Regions from separate parts of the Streptomyces sp. NPDC001868 genome, predicted to be linked through region 3. Evidence: riboswitches for the same ligand, from Rfam matches in the RefSeq annotation. Region 3 holds a riboswitch; each other region holds the start of a gene.
The links. Region 3 has a riboswitch for cobalamin ahead of ABT147_RS10885 (ribonucleoside-diphosphate reductase subunit alpha). Riboswitches for the same ligand answer to the same signal wherever they lie in the genome.

Region 1 (7,100 bases), on a different contig from region 3:
GGCGTGGCGGGTCCTCGACCTGCTCTCCGACGGGCAGGGCCACAACATGACGGCCCTCGCCGAGCACGCCTTCCTGCCGGCGCCGAGCCTGACCAAGCTGATCGACCAACTCGTCGACCAGAACCTGGTCTTCCGCCGCGTCGACCCCGTGGACCGGCGCCGGGTCCTCGCCCACCTCACCCCGCGCGGCCTGGAGCGCTGGCAGTCGCTGTCCCGCGAAGTACGCGCCGACTGGGCCGAGTTGGAGCCGCTGCTGACCGACGAGGACGGCAGACGGCTCGAACCGCTGCTGGACCGGCTGGCCCGGACCCTGGAGAGCGGCGGTACCGCCGACGGTCGGGGCAAGGTCACCGCGGGTCGTGCGGAGCGCGCAGCTGGGCGAGGACGTTGAAGTCGTAACCGTCCGCCTGCGCGAGGTAGATGCGCTGGCGCACATGCCGCCCGTCCAGGCTCAGCAGGCCGCGCGGCCCCTCGTAGGAGACGGTGTCGGCGGTCGCCCCGATCGCGGTCACGTCCAGGGCGCGCGCCCGCTCGACGAGCGCCGCGAGCAGCAGGACACCCTCGTAACAGGACTCGCCGAGGCTGCCCGGCGTCGGCGCCTCAATACCGAAGCGGCCGGCGTACTGGCCGTGGAAGTCCAGGGTGTTCTGGTCGGCGAGGGAGGCGAAGAACCCGGCCGTGCTGTACAGGTCGAGGGTGGCGTCGGGGCCGCTGCCCATCAGCATGTTCTCGTCCATCAGCGTGCTCAGCCGCAGACACCGCCGGTCGAGTCCGAAGGCGGCGAAGGCCCGGTTGAAGCGGACGGCGTCACTGCCGACCAGGAGCATCAGGACCCCGTCGGCGTCGGCCCGCTCGATGCGCCGCAGGACGTCCTCGAAGTCCTCGGTGCCCAGCGGCAGATACGCCTCCCCGCAGACCCGGCCCCGGCACGCGCGGGCGTAACCCCGGGCCGCCCGCGCGGTGCGGCGGGGCCACACATAGTTGTTTCCGACGACGAACCAGCGGCGCGTGCCCCGGGCCTCGGCGAGCAGCCGCATGGCGGGCAGCAGTTGCCGGGACGGGGTCTCGCTCGTCATGAAGACGCCCTCGGTGCGCTCCCCGCCCTCGTACAGCGCCGTGTACACATACGGCACCCGGTGCGCGATGCGCGGGGCCACCGCCTGGCGTACGGAGGAGATGTGCCAGCCGGTGACGCCCTGGACCGCGCCCGAGGCGACCAGGGCCTCGACGTCCTCGGCGACCCGCGACGGCTCGGCCCCGCCGTCGACCTCGATCAGCCGCAGCTCCCTGCCCAGCACTCCCCCCGCCTTGTTGACCTCCTCTGCGGCCAGCCGTGCGCAGGCGCCGCAGGTGGGGCCGAAGATGCCGGCGGGCCCCTGCATCGGGTAGACGAGGGCGACGTTCAGGGTCGAGGCGTCGGCCGTGAACCACTCGGGGGTGTGGAGGCGCGGCGGTGGCCGGTTCATGGCCTCATGATGGCGTGATCGTCATCGGCGCCCCAGGTGGTGCCACGGATCGAGACCGATTCGTAGGCGCGGCTCGCGAAGACGCGGGGCGTGGGCGGGCGTCCGGCGGGCGGGCGAGTGGGCGAGGGCGGGCCGGGGTTCAGCCCGTCGTCCACTTCTCCTCGATCCGCCCGAACCGCCAGACCAGCAGGGCGACCGCCCAGGTGACGAAGAACAGGCCGACGACGACATAGCCGACGGTGTTGAGGTCGAGGCCGGAGACCCGGTCCCAGAACGTGCCGTGCAGATGCGCCTTCTCGGCCACGAGGCCGAGCAGTTCGACCGTGCCGATGATGAGGGCGACGGCCACCGAGAGGCCGGTGATGGTGAGGTTGTAGTAGACCTTACGGACCGGGTTGGCGAACGCCCAGCCGTAGGCGAAGTTCATGAACGAGCCGTCGATCGTGTCCAGGAGCGACATACCGGCCGCGAACAGGATCGGCAGGCACAGGATCGCGTACCAGGGCAGCCCGGAGGCGGCTCCCGAACCGGCCAGGACCAGGAGCGCGACCTCGGTCGCCGTGTCGAAGCCGAGGCCGAAGAGCAGGCCCAGCGGGAACATCTGCCACGGCCTGGTGATCGACTTCATCAGCCGTCCCAGGAGCCGGTTCATGAAGCCCCGGCTGTCGAGGTGCCGTTCCAGCGTGGCCTCGTCGAAGGCGCCCGAGCGCATCCCCCGGAACACCTTCCAGATGCCCACCATGATCACCAGGTTGATGATCGCGATGATGTACAGGAAGGTCCCGGAGACGGTGGTGCCGACCCAGCCGGTGATGTCGTGCAGTGCGGAGCCGTCGTCGTGCACCGGGTCGGCGAGCGCCTTGACGCCGAGGGTGAGCAGGAAGGTGAGGGCGAAGACGATCGACGAGTGGCCGAGGGAGAACCAGAAGCCGACCGACAACGGGCGCTGCCCCTCGCCCATCAGTTTGCGGGTGGTGTTGTCGATGGCGGCGATGTGGTCGGCGTCGAACGCGTGCCGCATGCCCAGGGTGTAGGCGGTGACGCCCATGCCGATGCCGAAGGTCTTGCCGCCGACGCCGTAGTGCTCGGGGGCGACGATCACCACCAGCGTGAACCAGCCGATGACATGCAGCGCCAGGATGAACCCGGCCATGCCGCCGAGACTCGCCCACTCCTCGCGGGTCATCGAGGCACGGATCCGACGCCATGAGAAACCGCCCTGATCTGCCTGATCTGACCGATCTGCCTGATCTGTGGGGGCCGAGCGGGCGGTGTCGGGAACGGTGGCCATGGGGCGGGTGCCTTACCTGTCGTGCCGCGTGCGTGGTGTCGAGCCCCTTCAGCTTTGTGCGGTGTGGTCGTAGCTGCAACTGGGTCGCAGTAAAGCTCGTGCCACGTTTCGGTCAGGCCGAGGCCGGAGCCAGGCTCTCCCAGTGGACCGCGCGGTCAGGCGGTGACCCCGAGGGCCACCGCCGCCGCGACGGCGGCACCTCGTATCGTCCAGCGATGTGACCTGCGGGTTTGGGTTCGGACGTGCGGCCTGGGGTCCGTCAGGCGGTTCCTCCGCGGCGGGACTGGAGCCACCAGGCACCGCCGCCGAGCACGAGAAGGACGACCGCGCCGATACCGAGGGGTACGGCGAGGGAGCCACCGTCGTCGTCGGTGCTGTCCGCGGCGGCCTCCGCCGACGGTGCCGACGACTCGGCGCTCGGCTCCGGCGTGGGCGAGGCGGTCGTGGGCTCTTCCGAGGGGGTGGGGCTCACCACTTCGGCGCCGGGCGCGGCGGCCTTCAGGTCCAGACGGGGTGCCGGGTGACCGTGGCCGTGGCCGTCCCCTCCGGACTCCTCCTCCAGTTCGATCCAGCGGTCCACCTTGCCGTCGCTGTACGACTGGAGGGTCTTGAAGACCAGCGACTTGGCGTCGGGCAACTGCCGTACGGTGACGGCGTACTCGACGTCCTCCCCCACCGCGAGCTTCGCGCCCGAGACGGTGAAGCCCCGGTCGGTGGGGGCGAACTTCCAGCCGTCCGGCCCCTCCTTGTAGGTGATGTCGGCGGGGACCAGGCCCTCGGGGAGGATCACCTCCAGCTTGGTGATGCCGGCCGAGGCGGACTCCGACTCCGCGGAGAAGGTCAGTTCGACGTTCTGGTCGAGGGCGCGGGCGCCCTCCGCCTCGACCTCCGCGTGGGCCGCGGCCGGCCCCGCGGTGGCGACGGCGACCGCGAACGCGGCTGCGGTGAGAACGCCGAGACGGCGTGAACTGCGTACCAAGGTCGGGCGGTGCACTGCGGACTCCCTGTGCCGACGGCGTGAAGGGTGAATTCAAGCGCAGGGCGTGACCTGTGGCCAAGGGCGACCAGGTGTGCGAGCGGTTCCGGCCATCCGTCGGCATCGTGGGGGCGCTCGTGTGCGGCGTGGGGGTGGTGGGGCGTGCGCCGTGGTGTGAGCTGTTCCACGGCGCCCGCGCGCCCCTCGTCTCCGCTTGTCAGCGCCCTTATATGGGCACTACTGTCACCACGCCTTGGTGAACGGGAAATCCGGTGTCATGCCGGTGCGGCCCTCGCCACTGTGATCGGGAAGTCCGGCTCCAGTCCTCACGGACAGCCACTGGGTCCTTGTGACCCGGGAAGGCGGAGCACGGGCGGTGGTACCCGTAAGCCAGGAGACCGGCCAAGGCGCGTCAACCATCCACGAGGTGCTGGAGAGGGTCTGCTGAGCCATGCACATAGCCGAGGGTTTCCTTCCTCCGGCGCACGCGATCGCCTGGGGCGTCGCGTCCGCGCCATTTGTCGTCCACGGAGTACGGGCACTCACCCGTGAGGTCAAGGAGCACCCCGAGAGCACGCTGCTGCTCGGTGCCTCGGGAGCCTTCACCTTCGTCCTGTCCGCGCTGAAGCTTCCGTCCGTCACGGGGAGTTGCTCCCACCCCACCGGCACCGGCCTGGGCGCCATCCTGTTCCGGCCGCCGATCATGGCCGTGCTGGGCACCATCACCCTGCTCTTCCAGGCACTGCTGCTCGCCCACGGCGGCCTGACCACGCTCGGCGCGAACGTCTTCTCGATGGCGATCGTCGGCCCCTGGGCGGGCTACGCCGTCTACCGGCTGCTGCGGCGGTTCGATGTGCCGCTGATGGTCACGGTGTTCTTCGGCGCGTTCGTCGCCGACCTGGTCACCTACTGCGTCACCAGCGTGCAGCTGGCGCTCGCGTTCCCCGACCCGAGCAGCGGCTTCCTGGGCGCGCTCGGCAAGTTCGGCTCCATCTTCGCCGTCACGCAGATCCCCCTCGCCGTCAGCGAGGGCCTGCTCACCGTGCTCGTGATGCGTCTGCTGGTGCAGTCGAGCAAGGGCGAACTGACCCGGCTCGGCGTGCTCCTCACCGGCAGGCGCGACCGCACCGCGACCGAGACCGAGGCGGTGGCCCGATGAGCAGGAACACCATGAACAAGAACACGAAGATCAACGCCCTGCTGCTGCTCGTCGTGGCCGCGCTCGCCGTCCTGCCGCTGGCCCTCGGCCTCGGCGACCACAAGGAGGAACCCTTCACGGGCGCCGACGCGGAGGCGGAGACGGCGATCACCGAGATCAAGCCGGACTACGAGCCCTGGTTCTCCCCGCTGTACGAGCCGCCGTCCGGCGAGATCGAGTCGGCGCTCTTCGCCCTTCAGGCGGCGCTCGGCGCGGGCGTCCTCGCCTACTACTTCGGTGTCCACCGGGGCCGACGCCAGGGCGAGGCACAGGCCTTGGCGCGACTGGGCGGCGGGGCCGACGACCCCGGAACGGCTCCGACGACCCCGGCGGCTGCGGCGACCCCGACGACCCCGGCGACTCCGGTGACTCCGGTGGGCGCGACGGTCGCACCGGCCTCGAAGGCCGCCACCGGCGACGAAGGCCCGGCCGGTGGCACCGGGGAGCCCCCGGCCGGGCGGGCCTGACCTCCCGTGCTGCCGATCGACGCGGCGGCGCACAGCAGTCGCTGGCGCCGCCGCCACCCCGTGGACAAGGCCGTGCTCGGGCTCGGCCTCACCCTGCTCGCGATCTCGCTGCCGCCCTGGCCCGGCGCGGCCCTGGTCCTGCTGACCGCGCTCGTCGTGCTCCTCGGCCCGGCGGGCGTGCCCGGCCGTCGGCTGTGGCGTGCCTACCGGGTGCCGTTGGGCTTCTGTGTGACCGGCGCGCTGCCGCTGCTCGTCCAGGTCGGCGGGCCCGACGGGTTCGTGACCCTGGCCGACGGCGGCCCGGTCCGCGCCGGGGAGTTGCTGCTGCGCACCTCGGCGGCCTCCCTGGGCGTCCTCCTGTTCGCCTTCACCACACCCATGTCGGACCTGCTGCCGCGCCTGGTGAAGGCCGGGGTGCCCGCGCCCGTCGTGGACGTCGCGCTGGTCACGTACCGCATGAGCTTCCTGCTCCTGGACTCCGTGCGCCGGATCCGGGAGGCGCAGGCGGCCCGGCTGGGGCACACCACACGGGCCGCCACCTGGCGTTCGCTCGCCGGCCTCGGCGCCACCGCGTTCGTCCGGGCCTTCGACCGGGCGGCCCGGCTGCAGACCGGGCTCGCCGGACGCGGTTACGACGGCACCCTGCGCGTCCTGGTGCCCGAGGCCCGGGTCTCGGCCCGGTTCACCGTGGCCAGTGTCGCCCTGCTCGCGGCGGTGGCCGCCCTCACCCTCGTACTGGATTCGTCCTGGAAAGGCCGCTGACATGAGCGAGCCCGTGCTGGTCGCCCTGCGGGGCGCGTCCTTCGCGTACGAGGACGGTCCCGCCGTGCTCAGCGATCTCGACTTCGAGGTGCGTGAGGGGCGCGCGCTCGCCCTGCTGGGCCGCAACGGCAGTGGCAAGACCACGCTGATGCGGCTGCTCAGCGGTGGACTGCGGCCCCGTACGGGCGGGTTGGCGGTCGAGGGGCGGGCGGTGACGTACGACCGCAAGGGGCTGACCCGGCTGCGGACGACCGTTCAACTGGTCGTGCAGGACCCGGACGACCAGCTGTTCGCGGCGTCGGTCGCGCAGGACGTGTCGTTCGGGCCGCTGAACCTCGGGCTGTCCGACGCGGAAGTGCGGGCCCGCGTGGACGAGGCACTCGGCGCGCTCGGCATCGCGGCCCTCGCCGACCGGCCCACCCATCTGCTCTCCTACGGCCAGCGCAAGCGCACCGCCATCGCCGGCGCGGTCGCGATGCGGCCCCGGGTGCTGATCCTCGACGAGCCGACCGCCGGGCTCGACCCCGACGGACAGGAACGGCTCCTCGCCACCCTGGACGAGCTGCGCGGGTCCGGCACCACGGTCGTGATGGCCACGCACGACGTCGACCTCGCCCTGCGCTGGGCCGACGACGCGGCACTGCTCACCCCGTCCGGCGCGCGGACGGGCCCGGTGGCCGCGATGCTCGCCCGCGCGGATCTCGTCGAGCGGGCCGGGCTACGGCTGCCCTGGGGCATCGCGGTCGCCCGACTGCTCCGGGAACAGGGGCTGTTGAGCGGAGAGGAGCCCGGTCCGCGTACGCCGGACGAGCTGGCCGCCATGGCGGGGGCGCGCGTGGCTCCCCCGATTCCGGCCGACGGCTGACACACCCGGGAGTCCTCGGCCGGGCCGCCTCAGATCCGCAGGCCGTAGGTGCGGATCGCGGTGCCCCCGAAGACC
Region 2 (7,100 bases), on a different contig from region 3:
TCGTAGGCTGTGGGGTCCGCGTTCCACATGGCGCCGTGCGGGGCGTGGCGGACCGTGCGGAGGGTGACCCGGTCGGGGCGGAGGGCGGCGAGGCGGCGGGAGGGGCCCCAGGGGGCGACGGTGTCGTCGGGGCCGTGGAAGAGCAGGGTCGGCGCCCTCAGCCCCGAGGGGACTGCCTCCTGGCCGGCGGGGCCGGCGCGCAGTCCGGTGCGGCCCTGGGCGGCGCGGACCGCGAGGGGCAGCAGGGCGCCGGGGGTGCGGCGGGCGGCGGCGAGGGCGCGCAGGGTGGCCGTCCAGTCGAGGACCGGGGAGTCCAGGACGAGTCCGGCGACGCGGTCGCGCAGCGCGGAGTGCGTGGCGGCGCGCAGGGCCATGGTGGCGCCGGTGGACCAGCCGTGCAGGACGACCCGCTCGGCGCCGGACCTGACGGCGTACCGGACGGCCGCGTCGACGTCGCGCCACTCGGTCTCGCCGAGGTGGCCCAGGCCGTCCGGGGAGCGGGGTGCGCCGGGGTCGCCGCGGTAGGCGAGGGCGAGCACCGGGAAGTGGTGGCGGTGCAGGAACTCCATGACGTTCATGGTGTGTTCGCGGGTGGCTCCGAGGCCGTGCACGGCGATCACCCAGGTGTCCCGGGCGGCGGGCACGAACCAGGCGGGCAGGGTGCCGAGTTCGCCGGGGATCCCGATGTCGTCGTGGTCGAGGCCGAGGGCGGTCCGCGGGTCGCCGAGGTGGAGCCAGGGGGTGAGCCGGACCTTGTCCCCCGGCTCCAGGGTGCCGTGGGTGACGCGCTCCAGACGGCGCACGACCGTGTCGGGGGCGTGCGGGGCGCCGTCCAGGACGTTGCCGACGACCGCGTGGGAGCCGGTGCCGGTGAGGCCGTAGGTGCCGGGACGCTGGGAGGCGAAGGCCCGGGTCAGCGCGATACGGCCGGCGGCGGTGGAGTGCACGGTCAGCCGGGGTTCCGTGGGCAGCGGTTCGCCCGGCGGCGCCTTCAGCGCGACATCGCTCGCCAGCCGGCCCGCGGCGACACTGGCCGCGCCGGCCGCGAACGCGACTCCGACGGCGGCGACTGCTGCTTTGACTGGACCCACGGGACCAGTGTCCTGGCGGACTCCGTCGGGGGCCAGTGGGCGGGGGTGACGGGGGTGACGGCAGTGCGGACCTGGTGCCGGAGGCGCCTCACCCCGGCTGGCCGTACCCCCGGAGCCGTTCGCCCGCCTCGCTCAGCTGTTCGCCGGTGAGCAGGTGCGGGGCGAGGCCCGGGACCGAGGAGGCCGTCAGCCAGACCCTGCACATCCATTCGAGCTGGGTCGTGCGGTCGTAGGCCTCGGAGAGCGTGTTCCCGTAGGCCATCGTGCCGTGGTTCTGGAGGAGGCAAGCCGTGCGTTCCGTCAAGGCACGGAGCATGTTCTCGGCCAACTCGGGGGTGCCGTAGGTCGCGTAGGGAGCGACGCGGACGGGTCCGCCGAGGGCCGCGGACATGTAGTGGATCAGCGGCAGCTCGTCCACGAGGGTGGAGACGGCCGTCGCGTGGACGGCGTGGGTGTGGACGACGGCACGGGCGTCGGTGGTGGTGTGGATCGCCAGATGCATGGGGAGTTCGCTCGTCGGGCGGAGCGTGCCGAGGACCTGCCGGCCGGAGAGGTCCACGCCCGTCACGTCGTCCGGGGCCAGGCGGTCGTACGGCACTCCCGTCGGTGTGACCAGGACGGTGTCCCCGACGCGTACGGACACGTTGCCGGAGGTGCCGACGACCAGACCGTCGGCCACCGTCCGGCGGGCCGTCGCGACGAGTTCGTCCCACGCGCGCGCCACGTCGTCCGGCACGCCCCGCCGCCGTACGGTTCGCGCACCCCGAGAATCCCCACCCGCGTCCCGCTCGTCCCGGGTGCCGCTCCGCTGCTCAGCCATGCCGTGATCCTGCCAGGCGGATCGCGTCGCCGGGTCCCGGGCGCGGGCACTGCAGGACCGAGAGCGGGCCTCCGGAAGAGCCCATGTACGCATACATCGCCCGGTGTTGGTGATTGGCCGGTGATCGACCGGGATTCGGTGATCTTCCAGTAGCCTCCGGATGTTTTGTCGCACAAACAGCCATTCCGGGGGGAAACCAATGGCCCGAACTCTTCAGCCGTCCCGTCGTCGCAACCGCGCCTTCGCCGCCTCCGTCGCGGCACTCGCCCTGGGGGGAACCGCGCTCGCCGAGATCCCCGTCTCGGCCGCCGCCAAGCCCAAGGGGCACGACGTCTCCTCGCACCAGAAGAAGGTCGACTGGTCGAGCGCGAGGTCGAAGGGCGCCGAGTTCGTCTACGTCAAGGCGACCGAGTCCACCACCTACCGCAACCCGTACTTCGGCCAGCAGTACGACGGCTCGCGCGGCGCGGGCCTGATCCGCGGCGCGTACCACTTCGCGGTGCCGAACCGGTCGTCCGGCAAGGCCCAGGCCCGCTACTTCGTCGACAACGGCGGCGGCTGGCGCGCGGACGGCCGGACGCTGCCGCCGGCCCTCGACATCGAGTACAACCCGTACGACAAGAAGAAGAAGTGCTACGGACTGAGCGACAGCCGGATGGTCGGCTGGATCGCGTCGTTCAGCGACGAGGTCAAGCGCCTCACGGGCCGCCGTCCGGTGATCTACACGACCACGCACTGGTGGAAGACCTGCACCGGCAACAGCGCGGCCTTCGGCCGGAACCACGCGCTGTGGCTGGCCCGGTACGACTCCTCGGGGGCCGGGGAGCTCCCGGCGGGGTGGAAGTTCTGGACGATCTGGCAGTACGACAACGGCAGCGGGAGCCTGCCGGGTGACCAGAATCTCTTCAACGGCTCGACGGGCCGGCTGAAGGAGTTCGCCAAGGGGTGACGCACCGAGGGGCGCGGGTGTCCGCCGAGGGGCGAAGAGCCACCGGACCTCGGCATTCCGCCTCAGTTCGAACGCCAGGCCGCCGCTCCGTCGAGCTCGACACATCCGCCGACACACAAGCGGAACGGCGGCACCGCATTCACTACACCCCCGCGCCCGTCCCAGTTCATCTTCCGTTCACCCAGGTTGCCTACGGTCCACGTGCCACTGACATCCAAAAGAAGACCGGGTAAATGGAAAACTTCTCGCTGATCCTCGCGATCGTGGTCATCACCGCGCTTGCGTTCGATTTTACGAACGGTTTCCACGACACCGCCAACGCGATGGCCACCACCATCTCGACCGGCGCCATGAAGCCCAAGGTCGCGGTGGCCATGTCCGCCGTGCTCAACCTTGTCGGCGCGTTCCTTTCGATAGAGGTCGCCAACACCATCTCCAAGGGGCTCGTCGACGAGTCCGGCATACAGCCAGAGGTCATATTCGCGGCGCTCGTGGGCGCCATCCTCTGGAACCTGCTGACCTGGCTCGTCGGGCTCCCCTCCAGTTCCTCGCACGCCCTGATGGGTGGCCTCATCGGCGCCACCATCGCCTCGGTCGGCGTCGGCTCGGTCCACGGTGACGTGCTCGTCACCAAGGTGCTGATCCCCGCCGTCGCCGCCCCGCTGGTCGCCGGTGTCGCGGCGCTGCTCGCCACCCGGCTGACGTACCGGCTCGGACGGCACACCAGCGAGAAGGCCTCCGGCAAGGGCTACCGCGCCGGACAGATCGCCTCCGCCGGTCTGGTCTCGCTGGCCCACGGCACGAACGACGCCCAGAAGACGATGGGCATCATCACCCTCGCCCTGGTGGCCGGCGGCGCCCTCGCGCCCGACTCCGACCCGCCGGTGTGGGTCATCGTCTCCGCCGGCGCGGCCATCGCCCTCGGCACCTACCTCGGCGGCTGGCGCATCATCCGCACGATGGGCAAGGGCCTGACCGACCTCCAGCCGCAGCAGGGCTTCGCCGCCCAGACCAGCGCGGCCACGGTCATCCTGGCCTCCTCGCACCTCGGTTTCTCGCTCTCCACCACGCACTCGGTCTCCGGTGCCGTGATGGGCGCGGGCCTCGGCCGCAAGGGCGGGGTGGTCCGCTGGTCCACCGCGACCCGGATGTTCGTCGCCTGGGGTCTGACGCTGCCGGCCGCCGCGCTGGTCGCCGCGCTCGCCGAGTGGGTGACGTCCTTCGGCAGCTGGGGCACCGCCGTCGTCGCGGTCTTCCTCGTCGCCTCCAGCGCCGCGATCTGGGTGGTCTCACGCCGTGAGGTCATCGACCACACCAACGTGAACGACGCCGAGGAGTCGCCGGGCGTGGTGACCACGGCGATGGCGGCCGTGACACCGCCGCCGGCCGGCACCGTGACCGAGGACCTCACGGCGACCATCCCGGCCCCCGCCGCCGAGACCACGGCCTCCGCGAACGCGTCCACGCCGACGCCCGCCGTCTGAGCCCCGCGACCCCCTGAGGAAGATCACCACCATGCACATCGACTGGGCAGCCCTCGGCTCCGTCTTCGGAGTCAGCCTCGTGGTCACCGTGGCCCTCGTCGGCCTCTTCACCCTGGGCATCGTCGGCCTCTCCAAGCGGGAGGAGGCGTCGACCCGGGGCGACTCGGTGGCGCTCGCGACCACCGGGGCGTACGTCTGCTTCGCGCTGTGCGCGGCGGCAGTGGCGTACGGCATCTCGCTCATCATGACCTGAGCCCGGAAGTCCCACGGCCCTTCGGGGCCGTGGGGCGGCCTCGTCAGCGGTGGTGCGGCCTTCGGGGCCGCGCCTCCCCCAGCGCCCGGTTCAGGACCCGGAGCCGTTCCGTGACCGGGGTCAGTCCCCACCACAGGCCGGCCCCGGCGGCACCGAGGACGGTCACCACCAGCCAGACCAGGGCCCGCACATCACCGCCCGGCACCAGAAGCCCGGCCAGGGCGCCCGCTCCGACGGACAGCACGCCCATCACGGAGCAGAAGAGAGCCAGTGGGGCGGCCTCGGTCACCCGTTCTCGCCAGGCGTCCGACTTCCCCGTGCGTGCCGAGGCGGTTCCCCTCGCTCGGTCTGCCATGTGCGCACCTCCCGTCCCCCGGGCGGAACTTCACGATCCGCCCGCTCCCGGGTCCACAAGCCCCGCCAGAAAACCACACCACGGCGCGTAGCGGTAGACGAGCAGCGCGTCACTGTGTGAGTTCGCGTCACGAACCATGACGCGCTCGGCCCGGCGGCCACTTCCTGTCGTTCCCTCAGGTGTTCCCGGCCCGGGCATCGGGGAAGAGCGCGGAAGGAGCCGATTCGGGTGTCTGACGGGATTTCGGCGGTGTGGGCCTCAGCACACCGCTGCGCCGCAGGTCAACAGCAAGTTGACGGGTCTTCCGGGGGCGTGGTGGACTGCCGGGGCCATGTACGACGGCAGGAGAGGAAGCCGGTGCGAGTCCGGCGCGGTCCCGCCACTGTCACCGGGGGAGCTTCTCGAAGCCCTTCCCGGGAGCCAGGAACTCTCGCCGTCGGTCTCGTCGAACCAGGGCGTGGACACCCTGAGTGAGGACACATCGCCATGTGCGCCATGCGCGGCTGCCCGTCGGGGCTCGACGCCCGGTCCCTGCCCGACCCCGTGAACGGCTGAACCGATGCGTGCCGATCGCGTGTTCGCGTACGGCGCCGCCGCCGGACTTCTCGGTGATCTGCTGCTGGGCGATCCGCGCCGGGGGCATCCGGTCGCCGCGTTCGGGCGGGCCGCCGGTGCCGTGGAGCGGGTGCTGTGGCGGGACCACCGGGGGTGGGGCGCGCTGCACACCGCGGTGTGCGCGGGCGGCGCCGTGGCGCTGGGAGCCGCCGCCGCGTCCGCCGTACGGCCGTCGCGTACGGCCTCCGTCGCCCTGACCGCCGCCGCCACCTGGGCCGTTGTCGGGGGGACCTCGCTCGGGCGCGAGGCTCGGGCCGTCGGGCGGTACTTGGAGTCCGGGGATCTTGAGGGCGCTCGTGCCCGGTTGCCTCATCTGTGCGGGCGGGATCCGCAGGCGCTCGACGCGGACGGGATCGCGCGGGCCGTCGTGGAGTCCGTCGCCGAGAACACCTCCGACGCGGTGGTGGGGGCGCTCGTGTGGGGGGCCGTCGCGGGTGTGCCCGGGCTTGTGGGGTTCCGGGCCGTCAACACGCTGGACGCCATGGTCGGGCACCGGTCGGAGCGGTATCGGCGGTACGGCTGGGCCTCCGCGCGGCTCGACGATGTCGTGGGCTGGCCGGGTGCCCGGCTGACCGCGATGCTGGCCGCCGCCGTCGGCGGGGACGCCCGGGGTGCCGTACGGGCCTGGCGGGCGGACGCGGGGAAACATCCGAGTCCCAACGCGGGGCCGGTGGAGGCGTCGTTCGCGGGGGCGCTCGGAGTGCGATTGGGGGGCACGTTGTCGTACGGGGGGCGGGTCGAGCATCGGCCGGTGCTGAATGGGGAGGGGCGGGCCGTCGTCGTGGGGGACATCGAGCGGGCTGTGCGGCTGTCCCGGCGGGTGAGTTGGCTCGCGTTGGGGGTCGGTGCGGGTGCGGCGGTGCTGCGGGGGCGCGTCGCGGGGCGCTCGGCGCGGCGGTCGAGGAGTCAGGGATGAGTGGCGGGCTGTTGGTCGCCGGGACGACCTCCGATGCCGGGAAGAGTGTCGTCACCGCCGGGATCTGTCGGTGGCTGGTGCGGCAGGGCGTCAAGGTCGCGCCGTTCAAGGCGCAGAACATGTCGCTCAACTCCTTCGTGACGAAGGAGGGCGCGGAGATCGGGCGGGCCCAGGCCATGCAGGCGCAGGCCTGCCGGGTGGAGCCCACCGCGCTCATGAACCCCGTGCTGCTGAAGCCCGGGGGTGAGCGCAGCAGTCAGGTGGTGCTGCTGGGCAAGCCCGTCGGGGAGATGAGTGCGCGCGGGTACCACGGCGGACGGCAACAGCGGCTGCTCGGGACCGTGCTGGAGTGTCTCGCCGAGTTGCGGAGCACGTACGACGCGGTGATCTGTGAGGGGGCCGGCAGCCCCGCCGAGATCAATCTCCGGCGCACCGACATCGTCAACATGGGGATCGCCCGGAACGCCGGGCTTCCCGTGCTCGTCGTCGGCGACATCGACCGTGGGGGCGTGTTCGCGTCCTTCTTCGGGACCGTCGCGCTGCTCTCGCCCGAGGACCAGGCGCTCGTCGCCGGGTTCCTCGTCAACAAGTTCCGGGGCGACGTCTCCCTGCTGGAG
Region 3 (7,100 bases):
CCGCCGCCCCTACCCGTCCCATCCCCCAGGGGCGGTGCCCCTTCGACCCCCTTCGCGCTCCGCGCGGGATGGGTGGGTGAGTGAGTGCGGGTCCGGTGGGGGCTGGTCGCGCAGTTCCCCGCGCCCCTGAAAAAGCAGGGGCTGCGCCCCTCGCTTTTCGCCCCGAAAGGGCCGGAGGCCCTTAAGGGGCGCGGGGAACTGCGCGAGAAGCCCCACGCACCGGCACCTTGGGGGTCGAAGGGGCGCAGCCCCTGTTGGATGGGACGGGTAGGGGCGGCGGGGGCGAAACCCATCCGGCTACGCTGGCCGCGTGACCGCTCGCACCCCGATCGTCCTGGACAGCGACCCCGGCATAGACGACGCCGTAGCCCTGCAGTACCTGCTCGGCACGGACCTGTGGGACCTCAAGGCCTACACATCGGTCGGCGGCAACCTCCCGGCAGCGGCCACATACGCCAACGCCCGCGCCCTGACCCGAGCCCTCCGCATCGACGCCGACGTCCCCGTACACAGAGGCACGGGCCGCCCCCTCTCCCGCCTCCCCTACCGAGAGGCCTCCGCCTTCCACGGCCCGGCGGGCCTCGGCGACGAAACCCTCCCCGACTCGACGGCCCCGCACCCCACGGAGTCGTCCGCACAGGCCCTCCTGCGGCTCTCCCGGGAGTACGAGGGCGAGCTGACCCTCTGCGCGACCGGCCCGCTCACGAACGTGGCCGTCGCCCTGCTGGAGGACCCGGACTTCGCCCGCCGCATCGGCAGGTTCGTGTTCATGGGCGGCGCCGCCCACGTCCCGGGGAACATCACCCCGGTCGCCGAGTTCAACATCTGGGCCGACCCGGACGCCGCCGAGATCGTGCTCTCCTCCGGCATCCCGTTCACCATGGTCGACCTGGACGCCTCGCACCGCTGGCTGTTCCGTCCCGCCGACCTCGCCGCGCTGGAGGCCGCGGGCCCGGGCGCGGCCCTCGCCGCCCGGCTGATGCGTACCTACATGGACGCCTACACCCGCCACGGCGGCGACGGCACCTGCCCGCTGCACGATCCGCTGGCCGTCGGGGTCTGCGGGGACGAGGCGTTCATCGAGGCGGCCGAGGGGGCGGTCGTCGTGGAGTGCGCGAGCGAACTCACGCGCGGCCAGACCGTGTTCGTGCCGGCCGCCGCCCACCGCGTCCACTACTCCGAGTCCCCCGCCCTGACCGCCCGTCTCGGCGCCACGGGCCGCGTCGCCCTGGGGCCGGGCACACGCGACTTCAGCAGGGACTTCGTGGCGACGCTGCCGCGGTGGCCTGCGGTGGGCTGAGCGGAACACACCCGTCCGGGTCGGATCATCGGACAAGTCTTCGCCCCTGTGGACAACTGCGGGCCCCGCTCCCGCCCGCTGATGCACACTGCGACGCATGGACATCACGATCAGGCCCGTGGCCCCGGACGAGTACACCACCCTCGGCGAGACCACCGCGCAGGCTTACCTCGGCGACGGACTCCTGGACTTCGGGGAGAGCGATGCGTACCTCGTCGAGCTGCGCGACGTGGCGAAGCGGGCCGCAGCGGCCGAGGTGCTCGTCGCCGTGGCGGACGGCCGGGTGCTCGGCGGTGTGACCTTCGTCCCGGCGGGCGGCCCCATGGCCGACATCGCCCGTGCGGGAGAGGCCGAGATACGGATGCTCGCGGTCGATCCGGAAGCGCGTGGGCGGGGTGTCGGCGAGGCCCTCGTGCGGGCCTGCGTGGAGCGCGCCCGGGCCGTGGAGGGCTGCGTCCGCGTGGTGCTGTCGACCCAGCGGAGTATGCACGCCGCCCATCGCGTCTACGAACGCCTGGGCTTCACCCGCACACCGGAGCGCGACTGGAGACCTCTCCCCGACCTCTACGACCTCACGCTGATCACCTATGAGTTGACGCTCTGACACCCTGCGAAGTCGATGGCGACACAACATGTGGGGGTGCCACCGCGCCCCGGCACTAGATGTATGCTCATGCTCGCTGTCGCCGCAGGGGAATCCGGTGCGAATCCGGAACTGTCCCGCAACGGTGTACTCGCGTGCGTACATCTCCATTTGCGCACGCCTGTTCAGTCCGAACACCTGCCGACAGCGCACCCGGCCGTCCGGTCCGGGTGCCTGACGTCCGGGCCTCGTGGAATGGGCCGGTGGACGCGACGCCGCGTGCGCTCGTGTGCTGCCGCCTGCCCTCCGCAAGGCCCCTTGCCGAGCGAGGGAGAGCCCCACGTGACCATCGCGCCAGCCGACCCGGTTTCAGCCGATTCGGTTTCAGCCGACCTGGCTTCAGCCGAACCGGCGACGGAGACCGACGGTCCCGGGACCGCGTTGCTGCGGACCCTGACCGAGCTGACCGTCGACCTCCCCGACGCCGATCCCGGCCGGGTCGCCGCCGCCGCGTTGCGAGGCCGGTCCTCGCGTGCGGCCTCCGCCGAGATGATCGTGGAACTGCGAGAGCTGGCCACGGAAGCGGCCGCGGGACTCATCTCCGAGGACCCCGCCTACTCGAAGCTGGCGGCCCGGCTGCTGGCCATCGGCATCCGCGCCGAGGCCGCCTCGCAGGGGGTCACGACGTTCACCGAGTCCATCGCCGTCGGCCACCGGGAAGGTCTCGTCGCCGACCGCACGGCGGAGTTCGCCCGTGTGCACGCCGGGCGTCTCGACGCCCTGATCGACCCGGCCGGCGACGACCGCTTCGGCTACTTCGGCCTGCGCACCCTCCACAGCCGCTATCTGCTCCGGCACCCGATCACCCGCAAGGTCATCGAGACGCCCCAGCACTTCATGCTGCGGGTGGCGAGCGGCCTCGCCGAGGACGACACCTCCCGTGCCGTCGACGAAGTCGCCGCGCTCTACCGGCTGATGAGCCGCCTCGACTACCTCCCCTCCTCCCCCACGCTCTTCAACTCCGGTACGCGCCACCCCCAGATGTCGTCCTGCTACCTCCTGGACTCCCCGCTGGACGAGCTGGACTCCATCTACGACCGCTACCACCAGGTGGCCCGCCTCTCGAAGCACGCCGGCGGCATCGGCCTGTCGTACTCCCGCATCCGCTCGCGCGGTTCGCTGATCCGGGGCACCAACGGGCACTCCAACGGCATCGTGCCGTTCCTGAAGACCCTGGACGCCTCGGTGGCGGCCGTGAACCAGGGCGGCCGGCGCAAGGGCGCCGCGGCGGTCTACCTGGAGACCTGGCACTCCGACATCGAGGAGTTCCTTGAGCTGCGCGACAACACCGGTGAGGACGCCCGGCGTACGCACAACCTGAACCTGGCGCACTGGATCCCGGACGAGTTCATGCGCCGGGTCAACGCCGATGAGCAGTGGTCGCTGTTCTCGCCGTCCGACGTGCCCGAGCTGGTCGACCTGTGGGGCGAGGAGTTCGAGGCCGCGTACCGCGCGGCGGAGGCGAACGGCCTGGCGAAGAAGACCATCCCCGCCCGTGATCTGTACGGCCGCATGATGCGCACCCTCGCGCAGACCGGCAACGGCTGGATGACCTTCAAGGACGCGGCCAACCGCACGGCCAACCAGACGGCCGAGCCGGGCCATGTCGTCCACTCCTCCAACCTCTGCACGGAGATCCTGGAGGTCACGGACGACGGCGAGACGGCGGTCTGCAATCTGGGCTCGGTGAACCTGGGCGCCTTCGTGGACCGGGCGACGGGCGACATGGACTGGGAGCGGCTGGACGAGACCGTCCGCACGGCCGTCACCTTCCTCGACCGCGTCGTCGACATCAACTTCTATCCGACCGAGCAGGCGGGCCGCTCCAACGCCAGGTGGCGCCCGGTCGGCCTCGGCGCGATGGGTCTCCAGGACGTCTTCTTCCAGCTGCGCCTGCCCTTCGACTCCCCGGAGGCGAAGGCGCTGTCCACCCGGATCGCCGAGCGCATCATGCTCGCCGCGTACGAGGCCTCCGCCGACCTCGCCGAGCGCGGCGGCCCGCTGCCGGCCTGGGAGAAGACCCGTACGGCCCGTGGTGTGCTGCACCCCGACCACTACGGCGTCGAGTTCACCTGGCCGGAGCGCTGGGCGGCCCTGCGCGAGCGCGTCGCGACGACGGGCATGCGCAACTCCCTGCTTCTCGCGATCGCGCCGACGGCCACCATCGCGTCCATCGCGGGTGTGTACGAGTGCATCGAGCCGCAGGTGTCCAACCTGTTCAAGCGCGAGACGCTGTCGGGCGAGTTCCTCCAGGTCAACTCGTATCTGGTGGCCGAGTTGAAGAAGCTCGGAGTGTGGGACGCGCAGACCCGGGAGGCGCTGCGCGAGTCCAACGGCTCGGTGCAGGGCTTCACCTGGGTGCCGCAGGACGTCCGCGACCTGTACCGCACGGCCTGGGAGATCCCGCAGCGCGGCCTGATCGACATGGCCGCCGCCCGCACCCCGTATCTGGACCAGTCCCAGTCGCTGAACCTGTTCCTGGAGACGCCGACCATCGGCAAGCTCTCCTCGATGTACTCGTACGCCTGGAAGTCGGGCCTGAAGACGACGTACTACCTGCGCTCCCGCCCGGCGACCCGTATCGCCCGCGCGGCCCAGGCCCAGGCCCGGCAGCCCGAAACGACCATCCCCGTCCAGCAGGCCGGCTCGGAAGACGCCGTCGCCTGCTCCCTTGAGAACCCCGAGTCCTGCGAGGCCTGCCAGTAATGTCCAGCGACCAGAACCTGCTCGACCCCGGCTTCGAGCTGACTCTCCGTCCCATGCGCTACCCGGACTTCTACGAGCGCTACCGGGACGCGATCAAGAACACCTGGACCGTCGAGGAGGTCGACCTCCACTCGGACGTCGCCGACCTGGCGAAGCTGTCCGAGGGCGAGCAGCACATGATCGGCCGGCTGGTCGCGTTCTTCGCGACGGGCGACTCGATCGTGGCGAACAACCTCGTGCTGACCCTCTACAAGCACATCAACTCCCCCGAGGCGCGGCTCTATCTGAGCCGCCAGCTCTTCGAGGAGGCCGTGCACGTCCAGTTCTATCTGACGCTCCTGGACACCTACCTGCCCGACCCGGAGGACCGGACGGCGGCCTTCGCGGCGGTGGAGAACATCCCCTCCATCCGCGAGAAGGCGGAGTTCTGCTTCAAGTGGATGGACTCGGTGGAGAAGCTGGACCGCCTGGAGTCCAAGGCGGACCGCCGCCGCTTCCTGCTCAACCTGATCTGCTTCGCCGCGTGCATCGAGGGCCTGTTCTTCTACGGCGCCTTCGCGTACGTCTACTGGTTCCGCAGCCGAGGCCTGCTGCATGGTCTGGCGACGGGCACCAACTGGGTGTTCCGCGACGAGACGATGCACATGTCCTTCGCCTTCGAGGTGGTGGACACCGTCCGCAAGGAGGAGCCGGAGCTCTTCGACGACCTGCTCCAGCAGCAGGTCACGGACATGCTGAAGGAGGCCGTGGAGGCCGAGCTGCAATTCGGGCGCGACCTGTGCGGTGAGGGCCTGCCGGGCATGAACACCGAGTCGATGCGGCAGTACCTGGAGTGCGTCGCCGACCAGCGGCTGACCCGCCTCGGCTTCGCGCCGGTCTACGGCTCGGAGAACCCGTTCTCCTTCATGGAGTTGCAGGGCGTCCAGGAGCTGACCAACTTCTTCGAGCGGCGCCCGTCCGCGTACCAGGTCGCGGTGGAGGGCACCGTGGACCTGGACGAGGACTTCTGAGCCGGTCCGCCTCCAGATGACGGCGTCCCCGGCCGACGTGACCCTCGGGGTCGTCGTCGGGCCGGGGACGTACCGGTGGCGGCTGCCCGCCGCCGTGATGATCACCCACCGTGACGATCACCTCGGTGCCCTCGGCGATCTTCACCCGGGGTCAGGCGGCGCGGGCGACGCGGTGCGCGTGCGCGGCGGTGCCGCGGGCGTACCGCTCCGGGCCGGCCCCGTCGAGGGCGGCGGTACGTTCCTCCGCCTCCCTGAGCTGCCGGTCGACGCGCCGGTCGTGCGCGACGCCGATGATCGCCGGCAGTACGACCAGGGCGAGCAGTCCGAGAACGGCCAGCATTCCGATGAGTCCTTGCAGCTGTGTCGTATCCATGGACACCACTGTCGTACCGAATACTCCTTACCAACAGTGGCAGGACTGCCGTACAGCCTCGATTTACTGCCACATGCGAGGCACACTGGCAGCATGCTGAAAAACGTGGCCGCCATCCTCCTGGACGGAGTGCATCCCTTCGAGCTGGGTGTCGTCAGCGAGGTCTTCGGACTGGACCGCAGCGACGAGGGCCTGCCGGTGTACGACTTCGCGGTCGCGTCGGCGGAGGGCCCCACCCTGCGGACACACGCCGGGTTCACGGTCTCGACGCCGTACGGCCTGGACCGGCTCGAAGAGGCCGACCTGGTCGTCGTACCGGCGGGCGACAGCTATGTGCACCGGATCTACCCGGCCGAGCTGCTGGACGCGCTGCGCCGGGCCGCCGACCGGGGTGCCCGGGTGCTGAGCGTGTGCTCGGGGGTGTTCGTGCTCGGCGCGGCCGGGCTGCTGGACGGACGGCCGTGCGCGGTGCACTGGCGGCACTCCGAGGAACTGGCCCGGCAGTATCCGCGGGCGGTGGTCGAACCGGACGTGCTGTACGTGGACGCGGACCCGGTGATCACCTCGGCGGGCACGGCGGCCGGTATCGACGCCTGTCTGCACATCGTCCGCAAGGAGCAGGGGCCGGAGGTCGCCAACCGGATCGCCCGGCGGATGGTGGTGCCGCCGCACCGCGACGGCGGACAGGCGCAGTACATCGAGCGACCGCTGCCCCGCTCGCAGTGCGACACGGTCGGCGAGGTGCTCGTGTGGATGGAGGAGCACCTCGACGAGGAGGTCACCGTCGAGCAGCTCGCCGCCCGCGCGCACATGTCCCCGCGCACGTTCGCCCGCCGCTTCCAGCAGGAGACCGGGACCACGCCGTACCGCTGGATCCTGCGTCAACGGGTGCTGCTGGCCCAGCGGTTGCTGGAGGCGACGGACGAGACGGTGGACGCGATCGCCTGGCGCACCGGCTTCGGCACCGCCGCCGCCCTGCGCCATCAGTTCGTCCGGTCACTGGGCACGACCCCGCAGGCCTACCGCCGGACCTTCCGGGGCCCGGAGGCCGCCTGACGGCAGGCCGGT

Region 1: another riboswitch for cobalamin. It lies ahead of ABT147_RS35175 (energy-coupling factor ABC transporter permease); the one in region 3 lies ahead of ABT147_RS10885 (ribonucleoside-diphosphate reductase subunit alpha).
Region 2: another riboswitch for cobalamin. It lies ahead of ABT147_RS21210 (cobalamin biosynthesis protein); the one in region 3 lies ahead of ABT147_RS10885 (ribonucleoside-diphosphate reductase subunit alpha).

What each region holds. Positions count from the first base shown of each region.
Region 1 covers NZ_JBEOYO010000043.1:70,849-77,948, reverse strand. Annotated here, with positions in the region: gene ABT147_RS35195 (MarR family winged helix-turn-helix transcriptional regulator) at 1-391, shown strand, start outside; gene ABT147_RS35190 (substrate-binding domain-containing protein) at 348-1,466, opposite strand; gene nicT (Nickel transporter NicT) at 1,606-2,757, opposite strand; gene ABT147_RS35180 (DUF1775 domain-containing protein) at 3,017-3,751, opposite strand; cobalamin riboswitch at 3,971-4,154, shown strand; gene ABT147_RS35175 (energy-coupling factor ABC transporter permease) at 4,185-4,892, shown strand; gene ABT147_RS35170 (energy-coupling factor ABC transporter substrate-binding protein) at 4,904-5,398, shown strand; gene cbiQ (cobalt ECF transporter T component CbiQ) at 5,405-6,160, shown strand; gene ABT147_RS35160 (energy-coupling factor ABC transporter ATP-binding protein) at 6,162-7,025, shown strand; gene ABT147_RS35155 (amidohydrolase family protein) at 7,055-7,100, opposite strand, start outside.
Region 2 covers NZ_JBEOYO010000017.1:63,088-70,187, forward strand. Annotated here, with positions in the region: gene ABT147_RS21180 (alpha/beta hydrolase family protein) at 1-1,091, opposite strand, end outside; gene ABT147_RS21185 (class II aldolase/adducin family protein) at 1,180-1,911, opposite strand; gene ABT147_RS21190 (lysozyme) at 2,111-2,860, shown strand; gene ABT147_RS21195 (inorganic phosphate transporter) at 3,094-4,344, shown strand; gene ABT147_RS21200 (hypothetical protein) at 4,376-4,597, shown strand; gene ABT147_RS21205 (hypothetical protein) at 4,641-4,952, opposite strand; cobalamin riboswitch at 5,275-5,404, shown strand; gene ABT147_RS21210 (cobalamin biosynthesis protein) at 5,512-6,483, shown strand; gene ABT147_RS21215 (cobyric acid synthase) at 6,480-7,100, shown strand, end outside.
Region 3 covers NZ_JBEOYO010000007.1:65,252-72,351, forward strand. Annotated here, with positions in the region: gene ABT147_RS10875 (nucleoside hydrolase) at 311-1,300, shown strand; gene ABT147_RS10880 (GNAT family N-acetyltransferase) at 1,398-1,904, shown strand; cobalamin riboswitch at 1,968-2,103, shown strand; gene ABT147_RS10885 (ribonucleoside-diphosphate reductase subunit alpha) at 2,226-4,649, shown strand; gene ABT147_RS10890 (ribonucleotide-diphosphate reductase subunit beta) at 4,649-5,659, shown strand; gene ABT147_RS10895 (hypothetical protein) at 5,811-6,032, opposite strand; gene ABT147_RS10900 (GlxA family transcriptional regulator) at 6,126-7,088, shown strand.